3 regions of the Enterobacter sp. 6722112 genome follow, and region 2 is predicted to be linked to each of the others. Evidence: predicted binding sites of a transcription regulator. Region 2 holds the regulator's gene; each other region holds the start of a gene.

Region 1 (4,652 bases), 400 kb from region 2:
TGCATGGTCCAGACCGTCACCCTCGAATTTAGCGATGCGTTAAGCGCCATGCGATCGCTTAAGGGCATAGGCGCGACGCACCTGCACGCCGGACGGGAGAAGAAACCCCTTACCCGCGGCCAACTCCAGCGTCTCGAGCTGGCCTGGCCGCAGGAGCGGGGCCGGTTCCCGCTCTCTTATCATCTTTTTCATGGGATTATTGAACGTGACTGAACGTTATTTTGTTACCGGCACGGACACTGAAGTCGGTAAAACGGTTGCCAGCGCCGCGCTGTTGCAGGCGGCGCGTCTGCTGGGGAAAACAACGGCCGGGTATAAGCCCGTAGCCTCCGGCAGCGAGATGACGCCGGAAGGCTTACGTAATACCGATGCGCTGGCGCTACAGCGTAACAGCAGCCTTACGCTGGCCTATTCTGCGGTGAACCCCTATACCTTTGCTGAACCCACCTCGCCGCACATCGTCAGCGTCGATGAAGATCGTCCGATTGATTTTTCGGTGCTCTCTTCCGGGTTACGCGTCCTGGAAACGCAGGCCGACTGGGTGCTGGTGGAGGGGGCTGGCGGCTGGTTTACCCCGCTGTCCGACGAGCAGACATTTGCTGACTGGGTGCAGGCCGAGCAGCTTCCGGTCATTCTGGTGGTTGGCGTGAAGCTTGGCTGTATCAATCACGCCATGCTGACCGCCCAGGCCGTGCAGCAGGCCGGGTTGCGTCTGGCAGGGTGGATTGCCAATGACGTGGTAGCGCCGGGTAAACGTCATGCTGAGTATCTGGCGACGCTGAAGCGGGTGCTGCCTGCGCCGTTTCTCGGCGAGATCCCGTGGCTTGCCGACGGCGCAGAGCAGGCGGAAACCGGACGCTATCTCGACCTCAGCGCCTTATGTCCCGCGCCATCCAGTGCGCAATAAGGTCGTCATCCAGCTCGTTAACGTGGCCCTGTGCCACGTTACGTCCGCGATAGAGCATGCAGAAACGATCCGCTACCCGGCGGATAAACGACAGCTGTTGCTCCGCTAACAGCACCGTCATTCCCAGCTCCCGATTCAACCGCACCAGCAACTGCCCCAGCCTGCGCGCGAAACCGTGCCCTGCGCCATGCATGGGCTCATCCAGAATCAGCACGCGCGGACGATTAACCAGCGCACTGGCGAGGGCCAGCTGATACTGGTCGTCAGGGGACAGCGCAGAGGCACGGCTCTGTCGCAGCGGATAGAGCTCCGGAAACAGGGCATACACGTCACTTTTTGATGCCGGATCGGGTTTCCCCGTCGCCCGCATAGCGATATGCAGATTTTCATCGACGGTCAGCTGGGAAAATATTCGCCGATCCTGCGGGACGTAGCCTATCGTCGGCGGCGCCGGGAATGCTGACGCAGGGCTGAGCAAGTTATGCGGCGGCGCGCCAGCCTCATGCCAGATGATGGTGCCGCTCTCGACGGGCACCTTTCCGGTAATGCAGTTCATAAGCGTGGATTTGCCCATGCCAGGCAGGCCAACAATGCCCGTACAGATGCCTTGCGGGAAATCGATATTCACGTTCCATAGCGTATGTTGGCTTCCGTAAAACTGATTTACAGCACGCAGACTCAACATCTTTCTCTCCTTAAAAATGTGTGGGGTGATGCACAGAGTGATGTCTGCAAAACGCCTGCCAGGAACTTCATAATGATTAAAAAAAGGCCATTTTTAGGAATAACTCACTATCAAAAGCTGAACGTTTATACGAATTGCACACTCCCGGTGCTGCGTATGTCGAATTGTGGTGCAGGAGAAATGACAGAATTGTGATTAAGATCTCGCCAGTCGCTTATGAAAAAATGAACGTTTTCCAGGCAAAAAAGAGTGATAAAAATTTTTTACTGCCGCTTCGTGGGAAAAACCGGGAATTTGCTGGAGTGCATGCTGTACGGGCTGGAGGCAGTTATCCACTATTCCTGTGGATAACCTTGTGCATTAGAGTTAGAAAACCCGCGATAAGCGAGAGAATACGCGGGTTACAACCAAATTGATGCGAAACGCGGCTTAATAAATTAGTCTTTATTTTTTAACGAATTAGATAAAAGCAATTCCCTCAACGCCAGCGAGACCTGTTGCCATAAAACTTTCATAACCGCCCTTGACAAATGTTAAAAAAGTAATAGTTCTGGGGATAACCCCCTGAGGCTGGTGTTTTATTTTGTCACAGTCGAAATTTGGCTCGCGAACGCACTAATCCTCTCTGCGCTACGCTAAATATCCTGACACGCTACTGGTTTTTCATCCAGTGTTTTTTACTGGCAATCCTGGCCACAACGAGTAAAATTACTCACCTGCCGCTTATTCTGTCATCAGGTCGTCGCCCATGAGTAAACCGTTTAAACTGAATTCTGCTTTCCGTCCTTCCGGGGATCAGCCCGAGGCTATTCGTCGCCTGGAAGAGGGGCTGGAGGACGGGCTGGCGCACCAGACCCTGCTGGGGGTTACCGGTTCGGGCAAAACCTTCACCATTGCCAACGTCATTGCCGATCTCCAGCGTCCGACGATGGTTCTCGCGCCGAACAAAACGCTGGCGGCGCAGCTGTATGGTGAGATGAAAGAGTTCTTCCCGGAAAACGCGGTGGAGTATTTCGTCTCCTACTACGACTACTACCAGCCGGAAGCCTACGTTCCCAGCTCCGACACGTTTATCGAGAAAGATGCCTCGGTGAACGAACATATCGAGCAGATGCGTTTGTCGGCGACCAAGGCGCTGCTGGAGCGTCGTGATGTGGTGGTGGTGGCCTCGGTGTCGGCGATCTACGGCCTGGGCGATCCGGATCTCTATCTCAAGATGATGCTGCACCTGACGCAGGGGATGATCATCGATCAGCGTGCGATTTTGCGCCGTCTGGCGGAGTTGCAGTACACCCGTAACGATCAGGCGTTCCAGCGCGGGACCTTCCGCGTGCGCGGCGAGGTGATTGATATCTTCCCGGCGGAGTCGGACGATATGGCGCTGCGCGTGGAGCTGTTCGACGAAGAGGTTGAACGCCTGTCGCTGTTCGATCCGTTGACCGGTCACGTCGAGTCGGTGATCCAGCGCTTCACCATCTACCCGAAAACGCACTATGTAACGCCGCGCGAGCGTATTGTGCAGGCGATGGAAGAGATCAAAACCGAGCTGGCGGACCGCCGCAAGGTGCTGCTGGCGAACAATAAGCTGCTGGAAGAGCAGCGCCTGAGCCAGCGTACCCAGTTCGATCTGGAGATGATGAACGAGCTGGGCTACTGCTCCGGCATCGAAAACTACTCGCGCTACCTCTCCGGGCGCGGGCCGGGCGAAGCGCCGCCGACGCTGTTTGACTACCTTCCGGCGGACGGCCTGCTGGTGATCGACGAATCCCACGTTACGATCCCGCAGATCGGCGGGATGTACCGCGGTGACCGCGCGCGTAAAGAGACGCTGGTGGAGTACGGGTTCCGACTGCCGTCAGCGCTGGACAACCGTCCGATGAAGTTTGAAGAATTTGAGGCGCTTGCTCCGCAGACCATCTACGTATCGGCCACGCCGGGCAACTACGAGCTGGAAAAATCCGGTGATGACGTGGTGGACCAGGTGGTGCGTCCGACCGGGCTGCTGGATCCGATTATCGAGGTGCGTCCGGTGGCGACGCAGGTGGACGATCTGCTCTCGGAAATACGTGCCCGCTCCGTCATCAACGAGCGCGTGCTGGTTACCACGCTCACCAAACGTATGGCGGAAGATTTGACGGAGTATCTGGAAGAACACGGCGAGAAGGTGCGGTATCTGCACTCGGATATCGATACCGTGGAGCGTATGGAGATCATCCGCGATCTGCGTCTGGGCGAGTTCGACGTGCTGGTCGGTATTAACCTTCTGCGAGAAGGGCTGGATATGCCTGAGGTGTCGCTGGTGGCGATTCTGGACGCGGACAAAGAGGGCTTCCTGCGTTCCGAGCGCTCACTGATCCAGACCATTGGCCGCGCCGCGCGTAACGTCAACGGGAAGGCGATCCTGTACGGGGATAAAATCACCCCGTCGATGGCCAAAGCGATTGGCGAAACGGAACGTCGTCGCGAGAAGCAGCAGCGCTATAACGAAGAGCACGGCATTACGCCGCAGGGGCTGAACAAGAAGGTGGTGGATATCCTGGCGCTGGGTCAGAACATTGCGAAGACCAAAGCGAAAGGCCGCGGCAAGGCCCGTTCAGTGGTGGAAGAGGATACCGTCGCGCTGACGCCGAAAGCGTTGCAGCAGAAGATCCACGAGCTGGAAGGGCAGATGATGCAGCATGCGCAGAACCTGGAGTTCGAAGAGGCCGCGCAAATCCGCGATCAGCTGCATCAGCTGCGGGATCTGTTTATTGCGGCATCGTAGTTTTTTGCCCGGTGGCGCTGCGCTTACCGGGCCTACAGGTTTAGCGTCTTTTGTAGCCCCGGTAAGCGCAGCGCCACCGGGGTTTTTGTTAACCTAATGCCTGAATCGCCTTTTCCAGCGCCTCGCGCAGCAAATGGCGGTCGTGGCGATATTTAATATCGCTGGCTTCCAGCGGCTCCTGCACCACCACGCGATCGCCAATCCCCGATACATCCACTTTCGGCCCGACCACGACACCATCGATAATTTTCTTACCAACGTACTGTTCCATCAGGTCCAGCTTATCCGCCAGCGAC
Region 2 (4,652 bases):
CAATACCAAACACCATCGCACCGAGCGTATCCATTGTCAGATAGCCGTTCACGAAACCGTTTGAGAACGCCGCGTTCTGATAAGCGTCCATCGCGGAGCTGATGGGCCCCGCAGGCCAGACGATGGCCGCAACCGCCAGCACGATCAGCGCCACAATTTTCAGCGGAGCCAGGAAGTTACCCACGGTATCCAGCAGTTTGCCGGGATAGAGAGAAACCAGAATCACGATGGCGAAGTAAATGAGGCTGTAAATAAACAGCGGCATCGCGCCGTCACCGGTCAGCGGGGCGATACCCACTTCAAAGGAGACGGTCGCCGTACGCGGGGTCGCGAACAGCGGGCCAACGGCCAGATAGCAGACGGTTGCCAGCAGAACGCCAGCCACTTTGCCAATCGGGGTGCTGAGGCTGTCCACACCGCCACCGACTTTCGCCAGCGCGATAACGGTCAGTACCGGCAGGCCCACGGCAGTAAGCAGGAAGCCAAACGCAGCCGTCCAGACGTGTTCACCCGCCTGTAAGCCAACCATTGGAGGAAAAATGATGTTACCTGCGCCAACGAACAGCGCAAATGTCATAAAGCCCAGCGCGATAATGTCACGCGATTTCAAGTGATGGGTCATAAAACCTTACTGCCTGTGGATGTGGTGTTGAATACGTTGAGATTTTCGCCATCCCGCACGGGACGATACAGCGGAAAATTTGCTCAATTTCAGCGGGATATGCTCCCGTCCTGGCGTGGCGAAGAATAGTTTTTCGATTTACCACGCAAATACAGTCGGTCTGACAGTATATTGGGGGCAATTTAAACGCTTATAACGTTTAAAGGCAAGAAGGGATCGTAAAACCAGAACAATATGCCAGCATGAAAATTCAGACCAACATAATATGCCATGTATAAGAAAAACTCATGGCTAATCATGCGAACAAAAAAGCACCAGCCGTATAATATTCATCCGCGTTTCGCTTGACTGCAAAGCAAACGGGCCAGCAATCGCTGGCCCGTGGAAAGGTAGCCTGACACATCTGCCGTCAGGCGCTTTTTTTGGCAATTAATCGTTCCGGAATCACGAAGCTAAAGCGCGTGCCCTTACCCAGGGTGCTTTCAATATTGAGCCGGCTTTCGTGGTGGCTGACGGCATGCTTCACAATTGCCAGTCCCAGTCCGCTCCCGCCGGTCTGCCGCGAGCGCGCCTTATCCACCCGGTAGAATCGTTCGGTGAGACGCGGGAGGTGCTCGGGCCCAATCCCCGGCCCGTTGTCCTCGACGCTAAACTCAGCGCCCGCCGGGGTATGCTGCCAGCACACCGCGATATGCGTCCCTTTCGGGGTATGATTCACGGCGTTATAGACCAGGTTTGAGATAGCGCTTCGCAGCTCATCTTCACTGCCGAGCACTTTCAGCGTGTTATCAACGTCAAAACTCAGGGTGTGCTGATTATGACTCAGCGTTTGGGCTTCGCGCTCCACCACCCGCAACATCATCGGCACATCAATGATGTCGTTTAGCGCCAGCGACGGGGCAGCCTCAATCTTTGAAAGCGTCAGCAGCTGTTTGACCAGCCCTTCCATGCGGAACGTCTGCTCCCGCATGGTATGCAGTGCTTTCTCACGCGGCGCCCCCTCAAGCGTTTGCTCCTGCATCATCTCCAGGTAGCCCTGAAGCACCGTCAAGGGCGTACGCAGCTCGTGGCTGACGTTGGCAAAGAAGTTACGTCTCGCGCCCTCAAGCTGGTGCATCTGGGTAACGTCCCGCGCTACCATCAGCCACTGCCGATCGCTGTAGGGCATCACGCGGATTTCCAGATGGCGACCGTTATTGAGCTTCAGATTGTGCGGGCGCGAAAAATCCCGCTTTTTCAGATACAGCGTGAACTCGGGATAACGCAGAAGGTTCAGGATGTTCTGACCATTATCATCCGGCCAGCGCAGGCCCAGCAGCTGTTGCGCGAGGCCATTACACCAGAAGATTGTCCCTTCTTCTGTCGTCAGGATCACCGCGTCCGGCAGCGACTCCGCACCGCTACGAAAGCGTTTGATCAGGCTTCCCAGCTCACGACGGCGCTTTTTGTTACGCATCTGCATCTGGTGCAGGCCGTAGAGTAGCGGTTCCCAGCTCCCGCTTCCCGGCGGGGGTGTCATACTTCTGTCGACCCACAGCCACCAGGAGAGACGCAGTAAATTCCAGAAATGCCAGACGAGCAATCCCGTCACGGCCACCAGTAAAAACCACGGCAGATAGCCAAAGATAGCCCCCAGAATGAGGGCCGGAATACAGCATAAGATCAGTTCAAAGACGAGCCTTTTCCATGACAGACGTTCCAGCACGCGTCACACTCCTGTCATTGTTCAGAAACGGGTCGAGAAACGATAACCCGTGCCGCGGACCGTCTGTACCATGCGATCGTGGCCGCTCAGTTCCAGTGCTTTACGCAGGCGGCGAATATGGACGTCAACCGTTCGGTCTTCGACATAGACGTTAGTTCCCCAGACGTTATTCAGCAACTGTTCGCGGCTGTAAACGCGCTCCGGGTGGGTCATAAAGAAGTGCAGGAGTTTAAATTCGGTCGGTCCCATATCGAGGGGATTTTCACCGGTCATGACCCGGTGTGAGGTAGGATCCAGGCTCAGCCCCTGCATCTCAATCACCTCTTCCACCGCCATCGGTGAAATACGGCGCATCACGGCTTTGATACGCGCCACCAGCTCTTTCGGGGAGAACGGTTTAGTGATGTAATCGTCCGCGCCGGTTTCCAGACCGCGCACGCGATCCTCTTCCTCGCCGCGCGCCGTCAGCATTACCACCGGGATATCGCGGGTCATCGCCTCGCGTTTGATATGCTTGATAAACTGCAATCCGGAACCGCCAGGCAGCATCCAGTCCAGCAGGATCAGATCGGGCCAGGGTTCATTCAGCTGGTTCACCGCGCTGTCATAATCTTCCGCTTCAACCGGCTGGAAGCCATTTTGTTCAAGCACGAAGCACACCATTTCACGGATCGGAGCTTCATCTTCTACGACCAGAATACGTCTCGCCATACTTTGCCCTGTCTTATCGTATTTAAGTTACAAGTCTGTAATGCGGCGTCATTATGCGTCAGATTTATGACAGATTTATGAAAAACATTACCACTATAAATAGCAAACTGTTGTTTTATTACAGCGGTTATTTTCCGTTCCCCGAACGTTTATAATCCTGCTTTCTTATTATTGCCACGGATCTTTTATGCGCATACTTCACACCTCAGACTGGCACCTGGGTCAAAATTTTTACAGCAAAAGCCGCGCCGCGGAACATGAAGCGTTCCTGAACTGGCTGCTGGAGACGGCTCAGGCTCACGAGGTGGACGCGATTATTGTGGCGGGCGACATTTTTGATACCGGATCGCCGCCGAGCTATGCGCGTGAGCTGTACAACCGTTTTGTGGTCAACCTCCAGCAAACCGGTTGTCACCTGGTGATTGTCGCCGGAAACCATGACTCGGTGGCGACGCTGAATGAATCCCGCGATATTCTGGCGTTCCTCAATACCACCGTGGTGGCCAGCGCCGGACACGCGCCGCAGATCCTGAAAAAACGCGACGGCACGCCGGGCGCAGTGCTGTGCCCAATTCCGTTTTTACGCCCGCGCGATATCGTGCAAAGCCAGGCAGGTCTGTCCGGCAGCGAAAAACAGCAGCATCTGTTGCAGGCCATCACCCGCTATTATCACCAGCAACATACGGAAGCCTGCGCCCTGCGCGGCGATCAGGCCATTCCGATCATTGCCACCGGGCACCTCACCACCGTCGGAGCCAGTAAGAGTGATGCGGTGCGCGAGATCTATATCGGTACGCTGGACGCGTTTCCGGCGCAAAACTTCCCCCCCGCCGACTACATTGCCCTCGGGCATATTCACCGGGCGCAGATCATCGGCGGCTGCGAGCATATCCGCTACTGCGGCTCGCCCATTTCGCTCAGTTTTGACGAAACGGGCAAGGCCAAATCCGTGCATCTGGTGAGCTTCACCGGAGGCAAACTCAGCGCCGTTGAGACGCTTGAGGTGCCGGTCACCCAGCCGCTGGCGGTGCTGAAAGGCGATCTGGCCGCCATTACCGCTCAGCTTGAGCAGTGGCGCGGCGCAGCGCTTAATCCCCCCGTCTGGCTCGATATCGAAATCACCACCGACGACTACCTGTACGATATGCAGCGTAAAATACAGACGCTGACGGAAGACCTTCCCGTGGAGGTGCTGCTGGTACGCCGCAGCCGCGAGCAGCGCGAGAAAATACTGCTCAACGCCCAGCGTGAAACGCTTAGCGAACTTCGGGTTGAAGAGGTGTTCGCGCGGCGGCTTGCGCATGAAGAGGTGGACGAGGCCAGACGCACCAGGCTTAACGAGCTGTTTGCCCAGACCCTGCATTCCCTCCATGACGAGGACGAAAACGCATGAAAATTCTGAGCCTGCGCCTGAAAAATCTGAATTCGCTAAAGGGTGAGTGGAAAATTGATTTCACCGCGGAGCCGTTCGCCAGCAACGGGCTGTTTGCCATCACCGGCGCAACCGGCGCGGGTAAAACCACGCTGCTGGATGCCATCTGCCTGGCGCTTTACCACGAAACGCCGCGTCTTAATAAGGTCTCTCAGGCGCAAAATGACCTGATGACGCGCGAT
Region 3 (4,652 bases), 630 kb from region 2:
CAGGCCGACGGCGACCACGAACAGCATCGCAAAGACCATTTCGTTGATGGCGCGACAGGCGTCCATCAGGCGACGCATCGGCTGGTAGATCCACCACGGCACGATGTTTTCGGCGCTCATCAGGCCAAACGGAATGGAGAGGATCACGGCGAGGGCGGTGCCCCAGACGGCAATTTGCAGGGTGATCGCCATTTCACCGAGGTAGTCCTGCCACTGGCTGAAGTCCGGCGGGAAGAAGTCGGCGGCGAAGGTCGCCATGTTGCCGGAATCTTTGAAGAGCAGCAGCGGATCCATCTCCGCGCCCTTCCAGGAGATAACGAGCACCGCCAGCAGAACGGCCCAGCTTATGAGCGAGAACCAGCTGCGCTTTGGCGGCGGGAGGGTGATGGTTTGCATGTTTTACTCCGCGGGTCTTTGTGTGCCGGATGGCGCTACGCTTATCCGGCCTACGATCTGTTCCCCCTCTCCCTGTGGGAGAGGGCCGGGGTGAGGGCATCAGCGTGCGCATTTCCCCCTCACCCTAACCCTCTCCCTCAAGGGAGAGGGGACGTAAGTTACTGCACCGCTTTATTCACGCTGGTCATGGCACCGAGCGCGGCGGTCAGGCGGTCGAGATCGTCCAGCTGCGCCTGAATTTCCGACACTTTGCTGGTCTTCTCTTCTTCCTTCAGACCCTTGTTGTCCTTCACGCCCTGCATCTGCTTGAACAGCGCCAGCTGGCGAATCGGCACCAGCTGCAAATCGCTGGACGCGCGGAACGGTGCCCAGCCCAGACGTGCCAGAACCGCTTTCTCTTCCGGCGTTTTGCCGTAGTTCATAAAGAAGTCGTAGACCTTGTCCTTGGTGCTCTCGGAGAGGTTTTTGCGCCACACGATCGGGTCGCCCGGGATCAGCGGCGATTTCCAGATAACCTTGATTTCCTTCAGCTTGTCCGGCGCGGAGGTCTTCAGCTTGTCGAGGTTTTCAGTGTTGTTGGTGGCGACGTCAACCTGCTTATTCGCCACGGCCAGGGCGTTGGTTTCGTGGCTGGCGTTGACCGTGCGCTTAAAGTCGCTGGCGGAGACGTTGTTTTTCGCGAAGACGTAATAGCTAGGGACGAGGAAGCCGGAAGTGGAGTTCGGGTCGCCGTTACCAAACGTCAGCTCTTTGCGTTTGGCGAGCATGTCGTTGAGGTTGTTGATCGGGCTGTCTTTGTTCACGATCAGCACGCTCCAGTAGCCCGGGGAGCCGTCTGCCGCAACGGTCTGGGCGAAGACCTGGCCGTTCGCGCGATCTACCGCTTCCATAGCAGAGAGGTTGCCATACCAGGCGATGTCCACTTTGTTGAAGCGCATTCCCTGAATGATGCCCGCGTAGTCCGGGGCGAAGAAGGCGTTTACTTTGATCCCCAGTTTGGTTTCCATATCTTTCAGGAACGGTTCCCACTGCGGCTTCAGGTTTTGCTGTGATTCCGTTGAAATGATGCCAAAGTTCAGCGCTTTTTCCTGTTCCTCAGCGTAAGCAGGGCTTAGCAGGGTGCTGATGCTGAACATGCTGGTGAAGGCCAGCGCGGCAACGGCTTTGTAGTTCATGTCCATTCCTCGTTATGGGGACGTTAAGCAGCCTGCGCGCGCTCTTCGACGCGGTTTACGCTGCGGTAGAGATGATCAAAACGTTCGTTATCAAACTGGTGGCTTGCGCCATCGAAGAACACATTGCCCTGACGCAGGGCGACGATGCGCTCGCAGTAGCGCAGGGCGTAATCCACCTGATGCAGCGTCACCACCACGGTGATGCCGTCGTTCTGGTTGATGTCGCGCAGGGTTTCCATCACGATGCGGGCCGATTCCGGGTCCAGCGAGGCGATAGGTTCATCGGCCAGAATGATTTTGGCTTTCTGCATCAGGGCGCGGGCGATGGCGACGCGCTGCTGCTGTCCGCCGGAGAGCGTGGAGACGCGCTGGTGGGCGAAATGCGCCATGCCGACGCGGGTCAGCGCCTGTAAGGCTTCTTGCTTCTGGGATGGGGAGAACCAGCGCAGGCAGGTGCGCCAGAACGGGGTGCTGCCGAGCGCGCCAATCAGCACGTTCTCGAGCACGGTCAGGCGGTTCACCAGGTTGAACTGCTGAAAGATATAGCCCGTCTGGGCGCGGCTTTTGCGAATATCGCTCGCCAGACGCCCCGCATGTTGCACGGTGTTACCCAGCAGTTCGACGCGGCTTTCCGGCGTTTTGTCACAGGTAATCAGGCCGCTCAAGTGACGAAGAAGGGTTGATTTACCTGAACCAGACGGCCCCAACAGCGCCACCATTTCGCCCTGCTGGACGGTCAGATCAACGGCATGCAGCGCCTTGTTGTGATGGAAGGTTTTGCTCAGTTTCTCGACGCGAATGACAGTTTGCATGTGCCGGGCCTCACGATAAATGTGGCCTCATGCTGGCGCATCAATATGACATTTGGGTTAAGTCTCGGTTGCGGGAATTTGAAGAGTTGAGGGGAGTTTGATGACAGGCGGAGGCAGACTGCCCACCGCCCGAAAATTAGTGCTGCTGCTTAACGACGTTAATCATCCACGGCACGCCGTATTTGTCGGTGACTTTCCCGAATCCGTGCGCCCAGAAAGTCTCCTGCCAGGCCATTTCGACATTGCCGCCATCAGAGAGGTTGTCGAACCAGCGTTTGCCTTCATCCACGTCCTGCGTGTCGAGCACCAGCGTAAATCCGGCGTACTGCGCGCTGCTGCCGGGTGGCAGACCATCGCTCATCATGATATCGCTGCCGGCAATGCGGACGTTAGAGTGGGCGATGGCGGTATCCGGGAAGTTCATGCCTGACGGACAGCCTTCTTCACTGTTTTCGTCTTTGGGCATTTCGCCGAAGGTGATTTTGTAGAGGAGCTCTGCGCCGACGGCCTGCTGATAGAAGGCCGTCGCCTCCGCACAGTTGCCGGCGAAAGAGATGTAGGGACTTAACGGCATAATCTTTACCTCACGTAAGAAAAGCCCGTTAAGTGTAGTTCCCGAACGCCCGGTAAGCGAAGCGTCACCGGGCGGGACAATCAGTTCTTTTTCACGAACTCAGATTTCAGTTTCATCGGACCGAAGCCGTCAATTTTGCAGTCGATATTATGATCGCCTTCAACCAGACGGATATTTTTGACTTTAGTGCCGATCTTCAGCATGGAGGAACTGCCTTTTACCTTCAGATCTTTCACAACGGTAACGCTGTCGCCGTCTGCCAGCAGGTTGCCGTTTGCGTCTTTCACGATCAGCGCATCGCTGTCCTGTGCAGGCTCCGCATCGTTCCATTCATGGGCGCATTCCGGGCAAACGAACATGCCATTGTCTTCATAGGTGTATTCAGAATTGCATTTCGGGCAGTGTGGAAGTTGCATGTTGGTATCCTCAAAAGTGTTAACACGCTGGAAAACGCCAGCTAAATGACGGCAGTGTGCCGAAAAAGGCAGCGAGTATAACGCAAATCCCCACTTTTGTCGGTGATATTGTTTTATAAAAATAGCGCATAAATGCGCAAGCGATGACACGAACTGTCAGTGAATTAAGGGAATCTTAAGCCCTGAACGGCAGAGATCGTAATCATGCTAAATGTATCGAATATTTTATTACAGCAAATTGCTACGCTGTGCCATTTCGGATAAGGTGAAGGAACAAGCCGTTATTTATCTATCCTCTTCTGACGCCATACATCTTTTGGCGCCAGGGAATACCTCTCTTTTTTGGTGGGTAAATAACGATGATATATCCTGATGTTTCCTGAAAATGCGTTTTGTCTATTCACTTTTGGCTTTCTGGCCAGGGGATGTTTTACACGTATTACGAGGGTGGTTTTTAAATTCTCATTATCTTCAGTTAGTTGTATTAAATGAACATGTTTTCCATACGTGATCATATAAGCCTGAAAAGTATAATTAAAACATCGTGGCTTAATAAAAGTAATAAATTTGCGTTAAGGGAAGGCTTTTATCATGCACACACAGACCATATTTGAATTAAGCCAGGAAGCTGAACGATTGTTACAGCTCGCTCTGAACAATCTTGATTCATTAAAATCTATGCCGATTGCAAAGCTGGATAGCACAGCCGCTGCGATGAGCGGCGTTAATAACAACGTTTTGCCGTTACATTTTAGCGCACGGGGTGTCGACGCTCAGCAGGCGAGGTAATGACTCCAACTTATTGATAGTGTTTTATGTTCAGATAATGCCCGATGACTTTGTCATGCAGCTCCACCGATTTTGAGAACGACAGCGACTTCCGTCCCAGCCGTGCCAGGTGCTGCCTCAGATTCAGGTTATGCCGCTCAATTCGCTGCGTATATCGCTTGCTGATAACGTGCAGCTTTCCCTTCAGGCGGGATTCATACAGCGGCCAGCCATCCGTCATCCATATCACCACGTCAAAGGGTGACAGCAGGCTCATAAGACGCCCCAGCGTCGCCATAGTGCGTTCACCGAATACGTGCGCCACAACCGTCCTCCGTATCCTGTCATACGCGTAAAACAGCCAGCGCTGGCGCGATTTAGCCCCGACATAGCCCCACTGTTCGTCCATTTCCGCGCAGACGATGACGTCACTGCCCGGCTGTATGCGCGAGGTTACCGACTGCGGCCTGAGTTTTTTAAGTGACGTAAAATCGTGTTGAGGCCAACGCCC

Evidence for each region. Region 2 encodes PhoB, which activates phosphate uptake and scavenging genes when phosphate is short. Its sites were predicted from a motif close to CTGTCATAAAACTGNCNNAT; they were not measured.
Region 1: uvrB (excinuclease ABC subunit UvrB) is a predicted target of PhoB. The motif match lies at 2,090-2,109, and genes of this name have one in related genera.
Region 3: phnC (phosphonate ABC transporter ATP-binding protein) is a predicted target of PhoB. The motif match lies at 2,471-2,490, and genes of this name have one in related genera.

What each region holds. Positions count from the first base shown of each region.
Region 1 covers NZ_JBZWGR010000007.1:1,187,779-1,192,430, forward strand. The annotation lists gene bioC (malonyl-ACP O-methyltransferase BioC) at 1-213, shown strand, start outside; gene bioD (dethiobiotin synthase) at 206-907, shown strand; gene AC4OVU_RS07205 (ABC transporter ATP-binding protein) at 870-1,592, opposite strand; gene uvrB (excinuclease ABC subunit UvrB) at 2,341-4,356, shown strand; gene yvcK (uridine diphosphate-N-acetylglucosamine-binding protein YvcK) at 4,445-4,652, opposite strand, start outside.
Region 2 covers NZ_JBZWGR010000007.1:782,910-787,561, reverse strand. The annotation lists gene brnQ (branched-chain amino acid transporter carrier protein BrnQ) at 1-622, opposite strand, end outside; gene phoR (phosphate regulon sensor histidine kinase PhoR) at 1,032-2,327, opposite strand; gene phoB (phosphate response regulator transcription factor PhoB) at 2,349-3,038, opposite strand; gene sbcD (exonuclease subunit SbcD) at 3,226-4,431, shown strand; gene sbcC (exonuclease subunit SbcC) at 4,428-4,652, shown strand, end outside.
Region 3 covers NZ_JBZWGR010000007.1:148,232-152,883, forward strand. The annotation lists gene phnE (phosphonate ABC transporter, permease protein PhnE) at 1-396, opposite strand, end outside; gene phnD (phosphonate ABC transporter substrate-binding protein) at 555-1,571, opposite strand; gene phnC (phosphonate ABC transporter ATP-binding protein) at 1,595-2,383, opposite strand; gene yjdN (VOC family metalloprotein YjdN) at 2,520-2,957, opposite strand; gene AC4OVU_RS02225 (zinc ribbon domain-containing protein YjdM) at 3,038-3,373, opposite strand; partial or broken gene AC4OVU_RS02230 (hypothetical protein) at 3,965-4,156, shown strand; one part of gene AC4OVU_RS02235 (IS1-like element IS1A family transposase) at 4,173-4,621, opposite strand; one part of gene AC4OVU_RS02235 (IS1-like element IS1A family transposase) at 4,621-4,652, opposite strand, start outside.